Regions from separate parts of the Streptococcus sp. ST14 genome, predicted to be linked through region 2. Evidence: predicted binding sites of a transcription regulator. Region 2 holds the regulator's gene; the other holds the start of a gene.
The links. The regulator HrcA, encoded in region 2, represses chaperone genes, less so after heat shock. The targets are predictions, from matches to a motif close to TTAGCACTCNNNNNNNNNGAGTGCTAA.
Positions count from the first base shown of each region.

Region 1: the regulator HrcA is predicted to act here: its motif matches at 4,566-4,592, upstream of ACIY19_RS00330 (lysostaphin resistance A-like protein).

Region 1 covers NZ_JBJUSF010000001.1:74,726-83,002, reverse strand. Annotated here, with positions in the region: gene ACIY19_RS00360 (hypothetical protein) at 1-130, shown strand, start outside; gene ACIY19_RS00355 (zinc-ribbon domain-containing transport protein) at 229-1,185, shown strand; gene ACIY19_RS00350 (SPFH domain-containing protein) at 1,194-2,321, shown strand; gene efp (elongation factor P) at 2,402-2,962, shown strand; gene ACIY19_RS00340 (Asp23/Gls24 family envelope stress response protein) at 2,984-3,373, shown strand; gene nusB (transcription antitermination factor NusB) at 3,366-3,788, shown strand; gene ACIY19_RS00330 (lysostaphin resistance A-like protein) at 3,838-4,563, opposite strand; gene ACIY19_RS00325 (CPBP family intramembrane glutamic endopeptidase) at 4,983-5,684, opposite strand; gene ACIY19_RS00320 (acetyl-CoA carboxylase carboxyl transferase subunit alpha) at 5,831-6,598, opposite strand; gene accD (acetyl-CoA carboxylase, carboxyltransferase subunit beta) at 6,595-7,461, opposite strand; gene accC (acetyl-CoA carboxylase biotin carboxylase subunit) at 7,497-8,277, opposite strand, start outside.
Region 2 covers NZ_JBJUSF010000033.1:10,509-18,785, reverse strand. Annotated here, with positions in the region: gene ACIY19_RS09770 (G5 domain-containing protein) at 1-572, shown strand, start outside; partial or broken gene ACIY19_RS09765 (SHIRT domain-containing protein) at 934-3,357, shown strand; gene ACIY19_RS09760 (LPXTG cell wall anchor domain-containing protein) at 3,415-3,513, shown strand; gene ACIY19_RS09755 (PadR family transcriptional regulator) at 3,671-3,991, shown strand; gene ACIY19_RS09750 (DUF2812 domain-containing protein) at 3,991-4,566, shown strand; gene ACIY19_RS09745 (DUF2812 domain-containing protein) at 4,601-5,113, shown strand; gene hrcA (heat-inducible transcriptional repressor HrcA) at 5,274-6,308, shown strand; gene grpE (nucleotide exchange factor GrpE) at 6,335-6,838, shown strand; gene dnaK (molecular chaperone DnaK) at 7,097-8,277, shown strand, end outside.

The DNA of each region.
Region 1 (8,277 bases), on a different contig from region 2:
CAATTATATGGAGTATCACTCTCCTGTAAATGCTATCGGTGCTTTTGAAAATTACTTGCTAGCAATAGGGTGGATTGTGGGATGGCTCATCGAGCGCCATTCCATAAAGAAGCTAAATGCTAGTAAATAACGCCTAGTATATCTTAGATGATTTTTAAAGGTTATTAATAGTTTAATAATTATTCGAATTCAGAATTCTACCTTTTCAATCATATAGTTAGGAGACACATGAAAAAGTTTTACGCTCTTTTAATGACCTGTTTATTACTTGTTTTTCTATCCGTGCCTCAAATCGTTGATGCAGGTGTCGGACATTCCAGAAGTGGAGGGAGCAGCCGCAGTAGCTCTAGAAGTAGTAGTCGTTCAAGTGGAGGAGGAAGTCGCTCTGGTGGCTCATCTTATCACTACTACCACTCTGGATATGGATCATCCTCTGACAGTTCTGATAGCTCTAACTATATAGGATTTATTGTAATATTCGCGGTTGCCTCTGTTATAGTTGCTATTTCCAAATCCGCGCAGAATAACTCAGAAGATTCAAGTTCAACAGACACTAGTAATGATTCTCAAACGCTCCATCGTCGAGTTGAACACAACACACGGGCCATTAGTCTTGTGAAATACGGAGATCCAAACTTTGACGCGGAAGCTTTCACATCTTGGGTTAAGGAAGTCTACCTTAAATTGCAGGTTGCCTGGACTGAGAAAAATTGGAACTCTGTCCGCGCTTTGGAAAGTACCAGTCTCTACTCCCAACACAGTGCCCAACTCGAAGACCATATTCGTGCTAAAACAACCAATGTTTTAGAGAAAGTTTGTATCGAAAATGTTCGCATCAAGGAGTTCATTGAAAATCCTGACGGAAACGACACCTTAGTGGTGATCCTGTCATCTACCTTGCGTGACTATGTCATTGATGATGAGACTCGCCGTGTCCTTGAAGGAGACCCTAAAAAAGATCTCTTCACCGTGTATCAATTAAACTTTATCCGTCAACACGGTAGCCAAACGCAAGCAGTCAATCCAGACGAAGTTGTGAGCGACCACTGTCCAAACTGTGGCGCCCCATTAAAAATCTCTGCAGTTAGCGAGTGTGACTACTGTGGTGCCAATCTCTCTCGCAGTCCAAACCAATGGGTACTTGATACCTATGATGTTGTGGATGAAGACGAGCTTTATAATTAGGAGGAATTATGGGATTTATACGTGCAGCCTTATCAGCAGGCTTAAATAGTTTTAATGATAGTAAATTCAAGGAAGCCATTGTCCTTCCAGATAATGTCTCTGGCGATGCCTTGGCCGTCAAGGGTCAATTACTCACAAAAGACCCAGATGGACGTTCTCGTCACAGCAATCAAAATACTGGACTTTTGTCAGATGGCAGTGTGGTTATCGTTCCCCAAGGCTATACCGCTGTTTTGGTAAACAATGGTACCTTCCTTGGTGAGGTCCTCGAAGCTGGTAGCCACGAATGGCAAGCTGGTGATAATGCCTGGCTCCTTGAAAAAGGTGGTTTAAAGGGCACTTGGGAAAACTTTAAAAACCGTTTCTCTTTTGGTGGACAAGTCATCACCCAACAAGAAATCATCTTTATCCGCATGCAACCTATTGCAGGTAATAAGTTCGGCACACAAAATGCGGTCGAATACTTCAGCGAACGTTACCAACAACTGCTTAACATCCGTTTCTATGGCTTGTTTGATGTAAAAATAGCAGATCCAGTCCTCTTCTACGTGAGTTCTGTTAGCCGTCAAATTACTGACGGACAGCCATTTACTCTCCAAGATGTAGCTCAAGGAACGCTCCGTCAAAATATCGCACCAAAAATCGCGATTGCCATTGCCAAATATACCAACGAAAACAAGGTTGATATCTATAGCCTCAATGCCAACCAAGACACCTTTAACGAACTCGCTAAACAAGAGGTCAACAAGGTTTGGACAGGTCTCTACGGGATTGAAGCAACTAACATCTTGCTTGAAGACCTCAGCTACGACCAAGAAAGTCTTGATATCGTTCGCAAACTTGATAGTGAGCTCGTGGCAATGAAGTACAACACGATTGAAATCGAAGAACGCCGTGCTCGCAACGAAGCGCTTATTGCTGCTGCTGCCAACGAAGGAAATGGCAATGGGATGAACATGTTTATGGGCATGAATCTTGGTCAAACTCTGGGTGGTCAATTAAGCCAACAAGTCCAAAATCAAGCACCGGCTCAAAACACTGGGCAAACTGCCAGCAAGAATTTTTATATCGAAGTCGATGGAAAATACGTCCTCGTTACTAAAGACGAAGATGGAAATATCGTACCAGTCAACTAATTAAGCTCCTTCTGACATTTGAGTAATGTTGTCTTTTATGGTACAATAAAGAGTAAATTATTTATTAAAGAGGTAAAAACATGATTGAAGCAAGTAAATTAAAGGCTGGTATGACCTTTGAAACAGCTGACGGAAAATTGATCCGCGTTTTGGAAGCTAGCCACCACAAACCAGGTAAAGGAAACACAATCATGCGTATGAAATTGCGTGATGTCCGTACTGGTTCTACATTTGACACAAGCTACCGTCCAGAGGAAAAATTTGAACAAGCCATCATCGAGACTGTCCCAGCTCAATACTTGTACAAAATGGATGACACAGCCTACTTCATGAACACAGAAACTTACGACCAATACGAAATTCCTGTAGTCAACGTTGAAAACGAATTGCTTTACATCCTTGAAAACTCTGATGTGAAGATCCAATTCTACGGAACTGAAGTGATTGGTGTTACCGTTCCTACTACTGTCGAATTGACAGTTGCAGAAACTCAACCATCTATCAAAGGTGCTACTGTTACAGGTTCTGGTAAACCAGCAACGATGGAAACTGGACTTGTCGTAAACGTTCCAGACTTCATCGAAGCAGGACAAAAACTCGTTATCAACACTGCAGAAGGAACTTACGTTTCTCGTGCCTAATCTCTAGAAAGAGGTCATTCTATGGGAATTGAAGAACAACTTGGCGAAATCGTTATCGCCCCACGTGTACTTGAAAAAATCATTGCTATTGCTACTGCAAAAGTAGAGGGTGTTCACTCTTTTTCAAACAAATCAGTATCTGACACCCTTTCAAAACTTTCTCTCGGCCGCGGCGTTTATCTTAAAAACGTGAACGAAGAACTCACAGCTGATATCTATCTCTACCTTGAGTACGGAGTAAAAGTTCCTAAGGTAGCTGTTGCTATCCAAAAAGCTGTCAAAGATGCTGTCCGCAACATGGCTGATGTAGAACTAACTGCTATCAATATCCACGTTGCAGGTATCGTTCCAGATAAAACACCAAAACCTGAATTGAAAGATCTATTTGACGAGGACTTCCTCAATGACTAGTCCACTATTAGAATCTAGACGCCAACTCCGTAAATGCGCTTTTCAAGCTCTCATGAGTCTTGAGTTCGGTACGGATGTCGAAACTGCTTGTCGTTTCGCCTATACTCATGATCGTGAAGATACTGATGTGCAACTTCCAGCCTTTTTGACAGAGCTAGTTTCTGGTGTTCAAGCTAAAAAGGAAGAACTAGACAAGCAAATCACACAGCATTTAAAAGCAGGTTGGACCATCGAGCGTTTAACACTCGTGGAGAGAAACCTTCTTCGCTTGGGAGTCTTTGAAATCACTTCATTTGACACCCCTCAGTTGGTTGCTGTTAACGAAGCTATCGAGCTTGCAAAGGATTTCTCAGATCAAAAATCTGCCCGTTTTATCAATGGACTGCTCAGCCAGTTTGTAACCGAAGAACAGTAAACAGAAAAAGTGTTTGACAATTATCAAACACTTTTTTCTTTACCTTTCACTATCTAAAAAAACGATAATAGATTAAATTAGAAAGAAACAACCAGATGAAGTCTGCATGGATGAGAAAATTTATAAAACTATGGCACAGAATGGTGATTTTTAGACTCTTTGTCCAACGGTAAACTAAAGCAAAGAAAAGACCGGAAAAACTATAAACCATCAAACTGATAGGATCTCGGTGAGTTAGGATCAAATGACTAAATCCAAAGATAAGAGCAGATAGGATAACATCCAGATAGTACTTGGACTGGGGGAAAAAGGTATTCATAAAATACCCTCTATGAATCAGTTCCTCTAATATAGGTGCGGCGACTACTGTTAAACTAAAACTGAGAACAGTTGATAGAAAAGTTGGTTGCCCATTGGAGTATAGAATCGAAAGAAGGTCTTGAAAGATATACTTGTTATCAATTAAGTGATGAAACTGTAACTGAAAAGCATCCACCAATTGACGATCAAAATAAGTAGCTACTAGACCAACTACAAGGTAAAAGAATCTTGACTTCTTTGAACCCTTTTTTTCAAAAATATAGAGCATCTCTTTCTTTTTGAGCCAGTAGATAAATAATAGCAAAAGAGCTATTACTTCAACTGTTAAAAAGATAGAATAGCCATCTATCCCCCATCCTAAAAACTTAGTTAGATGCATAATCCCTAACTCTGGTAGGTAAATCGATAGAAATACCAGTGATGTATAGACTCCCAAATGCCCTAGTTTTTTCATACTTACCCCTTTAATTTATCAATAGCTAATACCATAAGCACGTCTAGTCGCATGATTCAGTATTGTACTCCATTCTGTCGCCAAACTATATGCATATGGCGAAGGCCAATGTCTATCATAAACTAACCAAATCATGCCACCACCTGAAACTTGCTCTAAGTCCTCAGATAAAAGAACTGTAAATGTTTTTGTACCTGTCCTATCAAGTAGCTCCTTAAAATAAATTTTTGTCAGTTTACATCTACAGTATACATCTTTTTGTCTATTTTATAGCCTATCTCCTCAACTGTCAATTTTTCACCCTAAATGGTAGCTTTACTCATTGAGAAATAAGAAATTGATAAAAGAGATTTCTCTATCTTCCCATTAAATTAGAAAAAGTGTTTGACAATTATCAAACACTTTTTCTTTACTTCCTACTATCTAAAAATCAAATAATAAATATAAAATAAGATTGACGGAGCATAGGGAATTGCATTATAGAAACTATGACAAAAAATGGTAAACCGAAGACTACCCGTAACTCGATAAGCGACTGCAAATAGAAGACCAAGAATACTATACATTAGGAGACTGATGGGGTCACGATGAGATAGAACTAAGTGACTAAGCCCGAAGATGAAAGAAGACAAAATCACATCCAAATAAAACTCCGACTTCGGAAAGAAGGTATTCATAAAATAACCTCTATAGATTGTCTCCTCAACAACAGGTACAATCGAAATGTTAAAGATTAAAAATATAAGACTTGATAGAGTCGTTTCTCTTCCGTTTGAGTAAAGTTCTGAAAGAAGGTCTTGGAAAATAAAGCTATTGTCAATCAATCGAATATTCTGCATTCTAAATCCATTTAGAAAAGAATAGATAAGAAAGCAAGCCACTAAGAAAGCGAGATAAGACCAGCGCCAACCCTTTTTCTCGAAGATAAAGAGCATCTTCTTCTTTTTCAACCACAAAACGAATAAAAAGAAAATAAGCAACACTTCTCCAACTAGGAAGATTATATAGCTGTCCATTCCTAAACCAAAGGTCCTAGCTAGAGTTATAGCCCCTAATGGCGTTAAATAAATGTACAGGAACATTAAAATCATACAGATTCCTAAATGTATTGTCTTTTTCATTCTTTCTCTCCTAATGGTAAACTCTCTATTAGGGCAATATAGAGGATATACCATTGATTATTTTCTTATTTATCTAGAGTATTCATATTTATCCATGCTCTATTATCAAAATAGCTAGAACAAATTGTTCTAGCTTTTAAATTTTCTTAGTATTTTCTAAAGCGTTGGTAACGTTCTTCGATAAGTTGGTCGAGTGGTAGTTCTTGCAACCTATCTAGTTCTGCACGCAATTCATTTTTAACGCAACTTAGCAGTTCTTTACTTGACAGCCCTGCTTCTGAGATTACCTTGTCTACGATTCCCATTTCTAGGAGTTCATGTGAAGTGATTTTCATCAACTCCGCCGCTTCCATAGCACGACTTCCATCCTTCCAAAGGATAGAGGCAAATCCTTCCGGGCTAAGTACGGCGTAGATTGAGTTTTCTAACATCCAGACACGGTTAGCTGCGGCTAGAGCTAGGGCCCCACCAGATCCACCTTCACCGATAATAATCGCGATGATTGGAACCTTGAGATCACTCATTTCCATCAGGTTTCGGGCGATTGCTTCACCTTGTCCACGTTCCTCGGCTCCAACACCTGGGTAAGCACCCGCCGTATTGATAAAGGTCACAACTGGACGACCAAACTTTTCTGCCTGTTTCATCAAGCGTAAGGCCTTACGATAACCTTCTGGATGAGGTTGCCCGAAATTCCGTTTGAGGTTGTCATGAAGACTCTTCCCCTTTTGGATACCAACGACAGTTACTGCTTGTTCACCTAACCAGCCAATTCCACCGATAACCGCACCATCATCGCGGAAAGAGCGATCTCCATGCAATTCGATAAACTCGTCAAAGATTCCATTGGCAAAATCAAGTGCGGTCAAACGACTCTGCTCGCGTGCCTCTCTGACTATTTTTGCAATATTCATCCGCGACTTCCTCCATGCAATCTTACTAATTTAGCAATTGTTTCAGGCAATTCTCTCCGTTTGACAATTGCATCAACAAATCCATGTTCAAGCAAAAATTCTGCCTTTTGGAAGTCATCCGGCAAGGTCTCACGAACTGTATTTTCGATAACACGACGCCCAGCAAAACCAACCAAACTCTGTGGCTCCGCTAGGATAATATCACCTTCCATAGCAAAAGAAGCGGTCACCCCACCTGTTGTCGGATCGGTTAAAATAGTTAGGTAAAAAAGTCCTGCCTTGGAATGGCGTTGAACTGCCGCAGAAATCTTAGCCATCTGCATCAAGCTCATGATTCCTTCTTGCATGCGGGCTCCACCAGAAGCTGTGAAGAGAACGACTGGCAAGTTTTCTACCGTTGCATACTCAAACAAGCGCGTGATTTTTTCACCCACAACGGTTCCCATAGAAGCCATGATAAAGTTAGAATCCATGATCCCAAGGGCAACTTTTTGTCCCTTGATGCTAGCTGTACCAGTTAGTACTGCTTCATCCAAACCTGTCTTTTCACGCATTGTTGCAAGTTTTTTCTGGTAGCCAGGAAAGTTTAATGGATCTTGAGTTTCAATACCTGTAAACATCTCCACAAAGCTACCAGAATCAATCGTCAAATCCAAGCGTTCCTGAGCTGAAATACGGAAAGTATAGCTACAATGGGGACAAATTCGTTCGCTCCCAAGATCCTTTTGATAAATGGTGTGTTTACAACCAGGACACTGGGAGAAGAGTTCATCCGGAACCTCAGGCTTGGCTTGTGGTTTCTGCCTTACGGAACGGTTAGGATTGATCCGAATATACTTATCCTTTTTACTAAATAGAGCCATAACTCCCCCTTTTAGTTCTCATACTGTTTGAAAGTCTATTCTTTTTCTTGGTATTTTGGCAAGAAAGTTTCCATCAAGAAGGAAGTATCGTAGTCACCAGCGATAACTCGGCGGTCTGAAATCAGATCCAACTGGAAGTCTGCATTGGTTTGCACTCCTTCAATATCAAGTTCATAAAGTGCCCGTTGCATCTTCATCAAGGCATCAAAACGATTCTCCCCATGAACAATGATTTTGGCAATCATACTATCATAGTAAGGGGGAATGGTATAACCTGGATAAACTGCAGAGTCTACACGCAAGCCAACTCCACCACTTGGTAGATAGAGATTGGTAATTTTACCTGGGCTTGGAGCAAAGTTAAATGCTGGATTTTCCGCATTGATCCGGCACTCGATAGCGTGACCTCGTAGGACAATATCTTCTTGTTTGAAAGGTAAAGGTTGCCCGGCAGCAATGCGAATCTGCTCTTTCACGATGTCAACACCTGAAACAAACTCTGTGACTGGGTGTTCCACTTGCACACGAGTATTCATTTCCATGAAGTAGAAATTGCCACTGGCTTCATCGAGAAGAAATTCAATCGTCCCTGCATTTTCATAGCCTACAGACTCTGCTGCACGAACGGCTGCAGCACCAATTTCATTACGAAGGGTTTTGCCAATCGCGATGGACGGGCTTTCTTCTAAGACCTTTTGGTTATTTCGTTGAAGAGAACAATCCCGTTCACCAAGATGGACAACATGACCCTCTTGATCTGCAAGAATCTGAACTTCGATATGACGAGCTGGATAAATCACACGCTCAAGATACATA
Region 2 (8,277 bases):
AAAAAGGTGTTCGTACCATTGTTGAAACAGTGACTTACACAGACGGTGTTGAAACAGGCCGCGAGGTGAAATCAAATACAATCACTACTCCAGCAGTAGACGAAGTTGTCGAAATTGGAACTAAGAAAGCAGCGGTTGTAACGACTAAGGAAGAGACCAAGACAGAAGAAGTTGCTTTCCAAACTAAGGAAGTAACAAATCCAAATCTTCCAGAAGGAAGTCGTCAAGTGAAAGCTGTTGGTAAGAAGGGTGTTCGCACCATTGTTTATACAGTGACTTACACAGATGGCGTTGAAACAGGTCGTGTTGAGAAATCAAGCACAATCACCACTCCAGCAGTAGATGAGATTGTCGAAGTTGGAACTAAGAAAGTAACTCCTACAACAACCAACGGTGATAAGAATGATACTGCAACAACAGGGAACCAAGCTGAAAGCACTAAGAAAGAAGAAACTGCAAGCCAAGAACAGAAAGTTCTACCAAGCACAGGTACAGCTTCTACCAGTCTTCTTTCAATGATTGGTTTATTTATCGCTGGTCTAGTAGGCTTTGTCGTTCGTAAGAAAGACTAAGGCTCTCTAATTGTACAAAAGCATCTTTTGTACGAGAAATACTAAAAAGAACCCAGAATTTATTCTTGGGTTCTTTTTTATAAAAAATTAAATATATTAATGTTTATGTGTAGCTTGAGTACGTTATGAAACTCATGGAGTGATAATAGGTTCAACAATAAAACAGCTATTTACATAGTGTAAACGCCTGTTCTGAAATTTTGATATTTTAATTATTCTCACCGAAAATTGACAATCTGGAAATACAAAAAAGTAAATATTTTTTTATATCTGCTTTCAATTTCCCTTTCTTTGTGTTAGAATGAGATGAATATTTCTTTTGAAATGATCAAATAATCATTTTTAGTTTTGGAGGTACATTATGAAATGGAAATATCGCATGAGAATGCCTTTTTCTACTATTTTCAGTAGAAAAAAACAGGCTTTTCTCGGACTAGTCGTTTTACTTTTTTCTATTTTTCTTCTTCCGCTTCAATCTTATGCGGCTTTAGAAGAAATAAAAAATGAAACGGATATCTCAACCTTGGATATTCGTAAGTTTAATTTGAACATCAACAATTTTAGTGTTTTATCTAAATCACAGGCTGTTGATCAGTTTCATTTATCGAATCCCCACTATGAATATCTCTGGGGTGGTGCCTATCCAGGCGAGATGGAGAACTTTACTCTTAAAGTAGATAAAAGTAAAAAGCAGGATCAAGTTTTTGAAAATCCTCTTTCTCTAAAATTCACAAATATTGGGACAGTTAATGGTAAGCAAGTAGATGCTTACTTAAAATTCAATAAGGTAACTCTTCACTATCTAAACACTGCTCAAGCAGAGTCTGAAATGAATAGTACTCAAAAATCTACTGTTGAATTTTTCTCAATTTCTGAATTATGGGAAAGTAGTGCTTTTGAAATTGGTAATGTTCCTTACGTAGATGCGAATCATGACTACATCATGAATAAAGCATTTTGGATTGATGCTGATGTAACAGCCGAGTTGAGTTATGCAGATGGTTCAGAGACAGATTTGAAGTTGGTCATGAAACCAACGGATATCGATGCAATGGATGCAAACAACTTGAAGGAAACCTTCTATATTAAAGGTTATCAAAATGATGTTAATCTTCGTCTGATGAACAATGCCAATGTTTTGAAACAGGAAGACCAAGGAGAACGAACTGCTTGGATTGCGACTCAGATTACAAGTGGTAGCTATTCTGAGAACAATATCTCTGGTTTCGCCCTTCGATCGAATAGTAATAGGATGAATTTTGCTTATTCATCAACAGAGGTTGCTTCGGCCGTCTTTGGTCTCTATGTTGAAAAACTTGATCCTAGCCCTGTTCTAGAAGTTGATCCTACAGAGATTCCAGCTAAAGAGGGGCAAAATATCACTTATAAAGCAAGGTTTAAAGTTCCGGTTCCTGGCAAAGATCTTTTAGCAGCGCCTTCATCTATCGAAATGGTTCAGAATTTTGATGAGCGCCTTGATTATCAAGGACTTAAAGTGGAATCAGGTGGAGTGACTCTGCAAGAAGGACGTGACTATACGATCGAGAAATCAGGTCAAACAGTTACTGTTAAAATGACACCTGAATACATAAAAGCAAATTCTTCTGCTGAAATTATTGTAACTTATAATACTACTACAAACAAAAAAGTGGAAGAAAAGGGACCTGAAAAAATTAACAACACTGTAACCTTGCATGTTGATAACTTATCAGCTCCTTCTAATCAGGTGAGCACTGCTCTTCTTTACGAAAAACACCATGAATTTGTCAGTGGAACTCCAGGTAAAGAGTTGCCACAAGAAGTGAAAGATTTGCTTCCAGCAACAGAAAAGAATTTACCTAATGGTAGTCAAGCAACTCCAACGCAACCAAGCCAAACAGAAGTGAAGACGGCAGAAGGTACATGGAGCTTCAAGTCCTACGATAAGACATCGGAAACAATTAATGGATCAGATGTTAAGTTTATAGGTACATGGGAATTTACAGCAACTCCAGTTCCAACAGTGACTCATAAAGCAGTTCACGAGTTTGTCAGCGGAACTCCAGGCAAAGAACTTCCACAAGAAGTGAAAACCTTGCTTCCAGCAGATCAAACAGACTTGAAGGACGGCAGCCAAGTAACTCCAACTCAACCAAGTCAAACAGAAGTGAAGACAGCAGAAGGCACATGGAGCTTCAAGTCTTATGACAAGACATCTGAAACAATTAATGGATCAGATGTTAAGTTTATAGGTACATGGGAATTTACAGCAACTCCAGTTCCAACAGTGACTCATAAAGCAGTTCACGAGTTTGTCAGCGGAACTCCAGGCAAAGAACTTCCACAAGAAGTGAAAACCTTGCTTCCAGCAGACCAAACAGACTTGAAAGATGGCAGTCAAGCAACGCCAACTCAACCAAGTCAAACAGAAGTGAAGACAGCAGAAGGCACATGGAGCTTCAAGTCTTACGACAAGACATCGGAAACAATTAATGGATCAGATGTTAAGTTTGTAGGCACATGGGAATTTACAGCAAGCCCGGTTCCAACAGTGACTCATAAAGCAGTTCACGAGTTTGTCAGCGGAACTCCAGGCAAAGAACTTCCACAAGAAGTGAAAACCTTGCTTCCAGCAGACCAAACAGACTTGAAGGACGGCAGCCAAGTAACTCCAACTCAACCAAGTCAAACAGAAGTGAAGACAGCAGAAGGCACATGGAGCTTCAAGTCTTATGACAAGACATCTGAAATCATCAATGGAGCAGACGCACACTTCGTAGGCACCTGGGAATTCACTCCGGCCCCAATTAAAGATTCTGGAAATACTAGTCAACCAGAAGAAAGAAGTAGTCAAAATCAGAACTTGTTACCAAACACGGGTTCAGCAGTATCTGGTCTTCTTTCAATCATCGGTCTTGCCTTTGCAAGTCTAGCAGCTTTTGTTCTTCGTAAGAAAGACTAAGCCACTCTTAGGAAATAAGAAATTGAATTCTTAATTCCTGAGTCTAAGAAGAGAGAACGAGAAATCGTTCTCTCTTTTTCTTGCATTTTATATCGAGCTGTGATATATTTTATATAACGAAGTGCGATATATCGAACTGAATAGGAGGTGCCTATAAATGGAATTAACAGATAAGGTTCGTCGGGTCTATCTTCCGATGACGGAAACGGGCTTTTATATTTTGTTCTGTCTGCAAAAGGAACGTCATGGTTATAGTATTACGCAAAAGGTCAAGGAGATGACAGATTCGCAAGTTTCGATTAGTCCTGGAACTATGTATGGAACCTTGTCAAAGATGGAAAAGGATGGCTTGATTTCTTTTGTCCGAGAGGAGGAAAAACGGAAAATCTATCAGATTACAGACTTGGGACGCAAAGTCTTAGATATTGAATTGAAACGTATTGAACGGCTCTATAGAAACAGTTTGGAGGAAGTATGATGGAAAAGAAAATTGTTTATCGAATTTTTACAATTGCGGATTATGAGAGGGAAGCTCTATACTTTAGAGAAATGCATGCTAAGGGCTGGAAACTTAGGAAAGTAAGCTATTCTATTTTATTGTTTGTAGTTAAGTATACTTTTGAAAAATGTCAGCCTGAGCAAGTATCTTATCAGTTGGACTTTTATCCTATGAAAAAATCAGAGAGAGCCTCCTATTTACAATTATTTAAAGACTGTGGCTGGGAGCATATTACAGACTTTAATGGTTTTTCCTACTTTAGAAAGATTTATTCTGGAGCTGAGTCGGATGCCGAGTTTGAAATTTATAATGACGCGACCGGGAAGTTAGCAATAGTCAAGAAGATTTTAACAATGCGGATGCTTCCTATTTTGCTTCTCTTTTCAGCGCTACTACCGATTTTCTCAAAGTTTGTCACTGGAGGTAGTTCTTTCAGATGGGAAGTATTTTTGATTTTCATAATAGATTGGGTTTTATTGATCATTTTTGCGATTCAGATTTCTTATATTTTTTGGAAATTGAGTCAAAAGTGGAAAGAATTATCTGAAAAATAAAACCATGTATGTTTTCTGATTTGGAGGTAAGACAATGAATAGCAAAGTACAATTTCGGATTTTTACCATTGTTGATTTGGACAAGGAAGAAGAATATTTACATGAGATGCACTTGAAAGGTTGGAGATATAGAACTAATCGTTTGGGCTTTTTCTATTTTGAACAATGCCAACCAGATGATGTCATCTATCATATCTATGATTCTAGATTTCTTAAAAAGTATGAGCATGAACTACAAGATTTTAGAAATAGCGGTTGGGAATTGATAGAAACAGGTTTTTGTTCGACTCTTCGTAAACCAACTTCTGATATCCTTTCAGAGGAGAAAGTCTATATGAGTAAGGGTCTCAGATGGGAAGTTATGCGGTCTAGACTTCGTTCCTGTATAGCCACTTTTTCAGGTGGTCTTGTTGTTTGCATGAGTTTGTATCGAGAAAATTTGTCTCAGTCTTTCTTTATTATTCTCTTTTTATACGCTTGCTTGATTTCTTATCTAATCTATGGTTTTTTCAGACTTAAAAGGAAATACCAAGTAGATGAGAAGTGAGATTCTAGGTCTTCAGACTGATTTTTAGCACTCTTGGTAAAAGAGTGCTAATTTTTTGAGTTTTTGTCTTGACATTCTCTTCTAAGGGTGTATAATAGAATCATGAGTTAGCACTTGGATGCATAGAGTGCTAATCGATCGGACAGAGAGGAGTGATGAGATGGTTACAGAGCGTCAGCAGGATATTTTAAATCTGATTATTGACATCTTTACCAAAACGCACGAACCTGTCGGATCCAAGGCGCTACAAGAGTCTATCAATTCTAGTAGTGCTACCATTCGTAATGACATGGCAGCTCTAGAGAAGCAGGGTTTGCTTGAGAAGGCTCATACCTCAAGCGGTCGGATGCCAAGTGTCGCGGGATTTCAGTACTATGTGAAACACTCGCTTGCTTTTGACAGACTGGCTGAAAATGAGGTATACGAGATTGTCAAAGCTTTTGATCAGGAATTCTTCAAACTGGAGGATATTCTGCAAGAGGCTGCTAATCTACTGACAGACCTGAGTGGCTGTACGGTAGTAGCACTGGATGTTGAGCCGAGCAGGCAACGGTTGACAGCCTTTGATATCGTTGTTTTGGGGCAACATACAGCCTTGGCAGTATTTACCCTAGACGAGTCGCGAACGGTTACCAGTCAATTTCTGATTCCAAGAAACTTCTTACAGGAAGATTTGCTGAAATTGAAGAGCATCATTCAGGAACGTTTCCTCGGTCATACCGTTCTGGATATTCACTACAAGATTCGGACGGAGATTCCGCAGATTATCCAGCGTTACTTTACGACAACGGACAATGTCATGGATCTCTTTGAACATATTTTTAAAGAAATGTTCAACGAAAACATTGTGGTGTCGGGCAAGGTCAATCTCTTGAATTTTGCCAATCTAGCAGCCTATCAGTTCTTTGACCAACCGCAAAAGGTGGCTCTAGAGATTCGTGAAGGTCTGCATGAAGATCAAATGCAAAATGTCCGTGTTGCGGACAGTCAGGAATCCTGTCTAGCTAACCTAGCAGTGATTAGCAGTAAATTCCTCATTCCTTATCGAGGTTTTGGAATTCTGGCAATTATCGGTCCGGTCAATCTGGATTACCAGCAATTGGTCAACCAAGTCAATGTGGTCAATCGTGTTTTGACGATGAAGTTGACGGATTTTTATCGCTACCTCAGTAGTAATCATTACGAAGTAAATTAATTTTGAAATCATTAAAGGAGGCGAAAATGGCCCAAGATAAAAAAAACGAAGAAATGAAAGAAGAGGAAGTTGTGGAAACAACTCCTGAGAAGTCTGAGTTGGACTTGGCAAATGAACGTGCGGATGAGTTCGAAAACAAATATCTTCGTGCTCATGCAGAAATGCAGAATATTCAACGCCGTGCCAATGAAGAACGTCAAAACTTGCAACGTTATCGTAGCCAAGATCTGGCAAAAGCAATTTTACCGTCGCTTGACAACTTAGAACGTGCACTAGCAGTTGAAGGTTTGACAGACGATGTCAAAAAAGGATTGGAGATGGTGCAAGAGAGCTTGATTCACGCTTTGAAAGAAGAAGGAATCGAAGAAATCGCAGCTGACGGTGAATTTGACCATAACTATCACATGGCCATCCAAACTCTCCCAGCAGACGATGAACACCCAGCAGACACCATCGCTCAAGTCTTCCAAAAAGGCTACAAACTCCATGACCGCATCCTACGCCCAGCCATGGTGGTAGTATATAACTAGGCTAGAGAACTTAAGAACTTGTCCGAAACGACAATAAACTATGAAGGAAAGATAAAAAGCAAGCCGGAGGCTTGCGAGGAAGATATTGCCCGCCGTGGTGAAAGTTTCAGTAGTTGTTGCTACTGAAACAGGGGATTTTTGAGACAATAGGCTCAAAAATAAGTGATGAAATCCCGAAGGGAGTTGCACACGTCCCCACCACTTAAGGGGAATATCAAAAAAATCAAAATTCGAATTAAAATTTAAGGAGAAAAACACATGTCTAAAATTATCGGTATTGACTTAGGTACAACAAACTCAGCAGTTGCAGTTCTTGAAGGAACTGAAAGCAAAATCATCGCAAACCCAGAAGGTAACCGCACAACTCCATCTGTAGTTTCATTCAAAAACGGAGAAATCATCGTTGGTGATGCCGCAAAACGTCAAGCAGTCACAAACCCAGATACAGTAATCTCTATCAAATCTAAGATGGGAACTTCTGAAAAAGTTTCTGCTAACGGAAAAGAATACACTCCACAAGAAATCTCAGCTATGATTCTTCAATACTTGAAAGGTTATGCTGAAGACTACCTTGGTGAAAAAGTAACTAAAGCAGTTATCACAGTTCCAGCTTACTTCAACGACGCTCAACGTCAAGCAACAAAAGACGCTGGTAAAATCGCTGGTCTTGAAGTAGAACGTATTGTCAACGAACCAACTGCAGCAGCTCTTGCTTACGGTTTGGACAAGACTGACAAAGAAGAAAAAATCTTGGTATTCGACCTTGGTGGTGGTACATTCGACGTATCTATCCTTGAATTGGGTGACGGTGTATTCGATGTATTGTCAACTGCAGGGGACAACAAACTCGGTGGTGATGACTTTGACCAAAAAATCATCGACCACTTGGTAGCAGAATTCAAGAAAGAAAACGGTATTGACTTGTCTACTGACAAGATGGCAATGCAACGTTTGAAAGATGCAGCTGAAAAAGCTAAGAAAGACCTTTCTGGTGTAACTTCAACACAAATCAGCTTGCCATTCATCACTGCTGGTGAAGCTGGACCTCTTCACTTGGAAATGACCTTGACTCGTGCTAAATTTGACGATTTGACTCGTGACCTTGTTGAACGTACAAAAGTTCCAGTTCGTCAAGCCCTTTCAGATGCAGGTTTGAGCTTGTCAGAAATCGACGAAGTTATCCTTGTTGGTGGTTCAACTCGTATCCCAGCCGTTGTTGAAGCTGTGAAAGCTGAAACTGGTAAAGAACCAAACAAATCAGTAAACCCTGATGAAGTAGTTGCTATGGGTGCTGCGATTCAAGGTGGTGTCATCACTGGTGATGTTAAAGACGTTGTCCTTCTTGACGTAACACCATTGTCACTTGGTATCGAAACAATGGGTGGAGTATTTACAAAACTTATCGATCGCAACACAACAATCCCAACATCTAAATCACA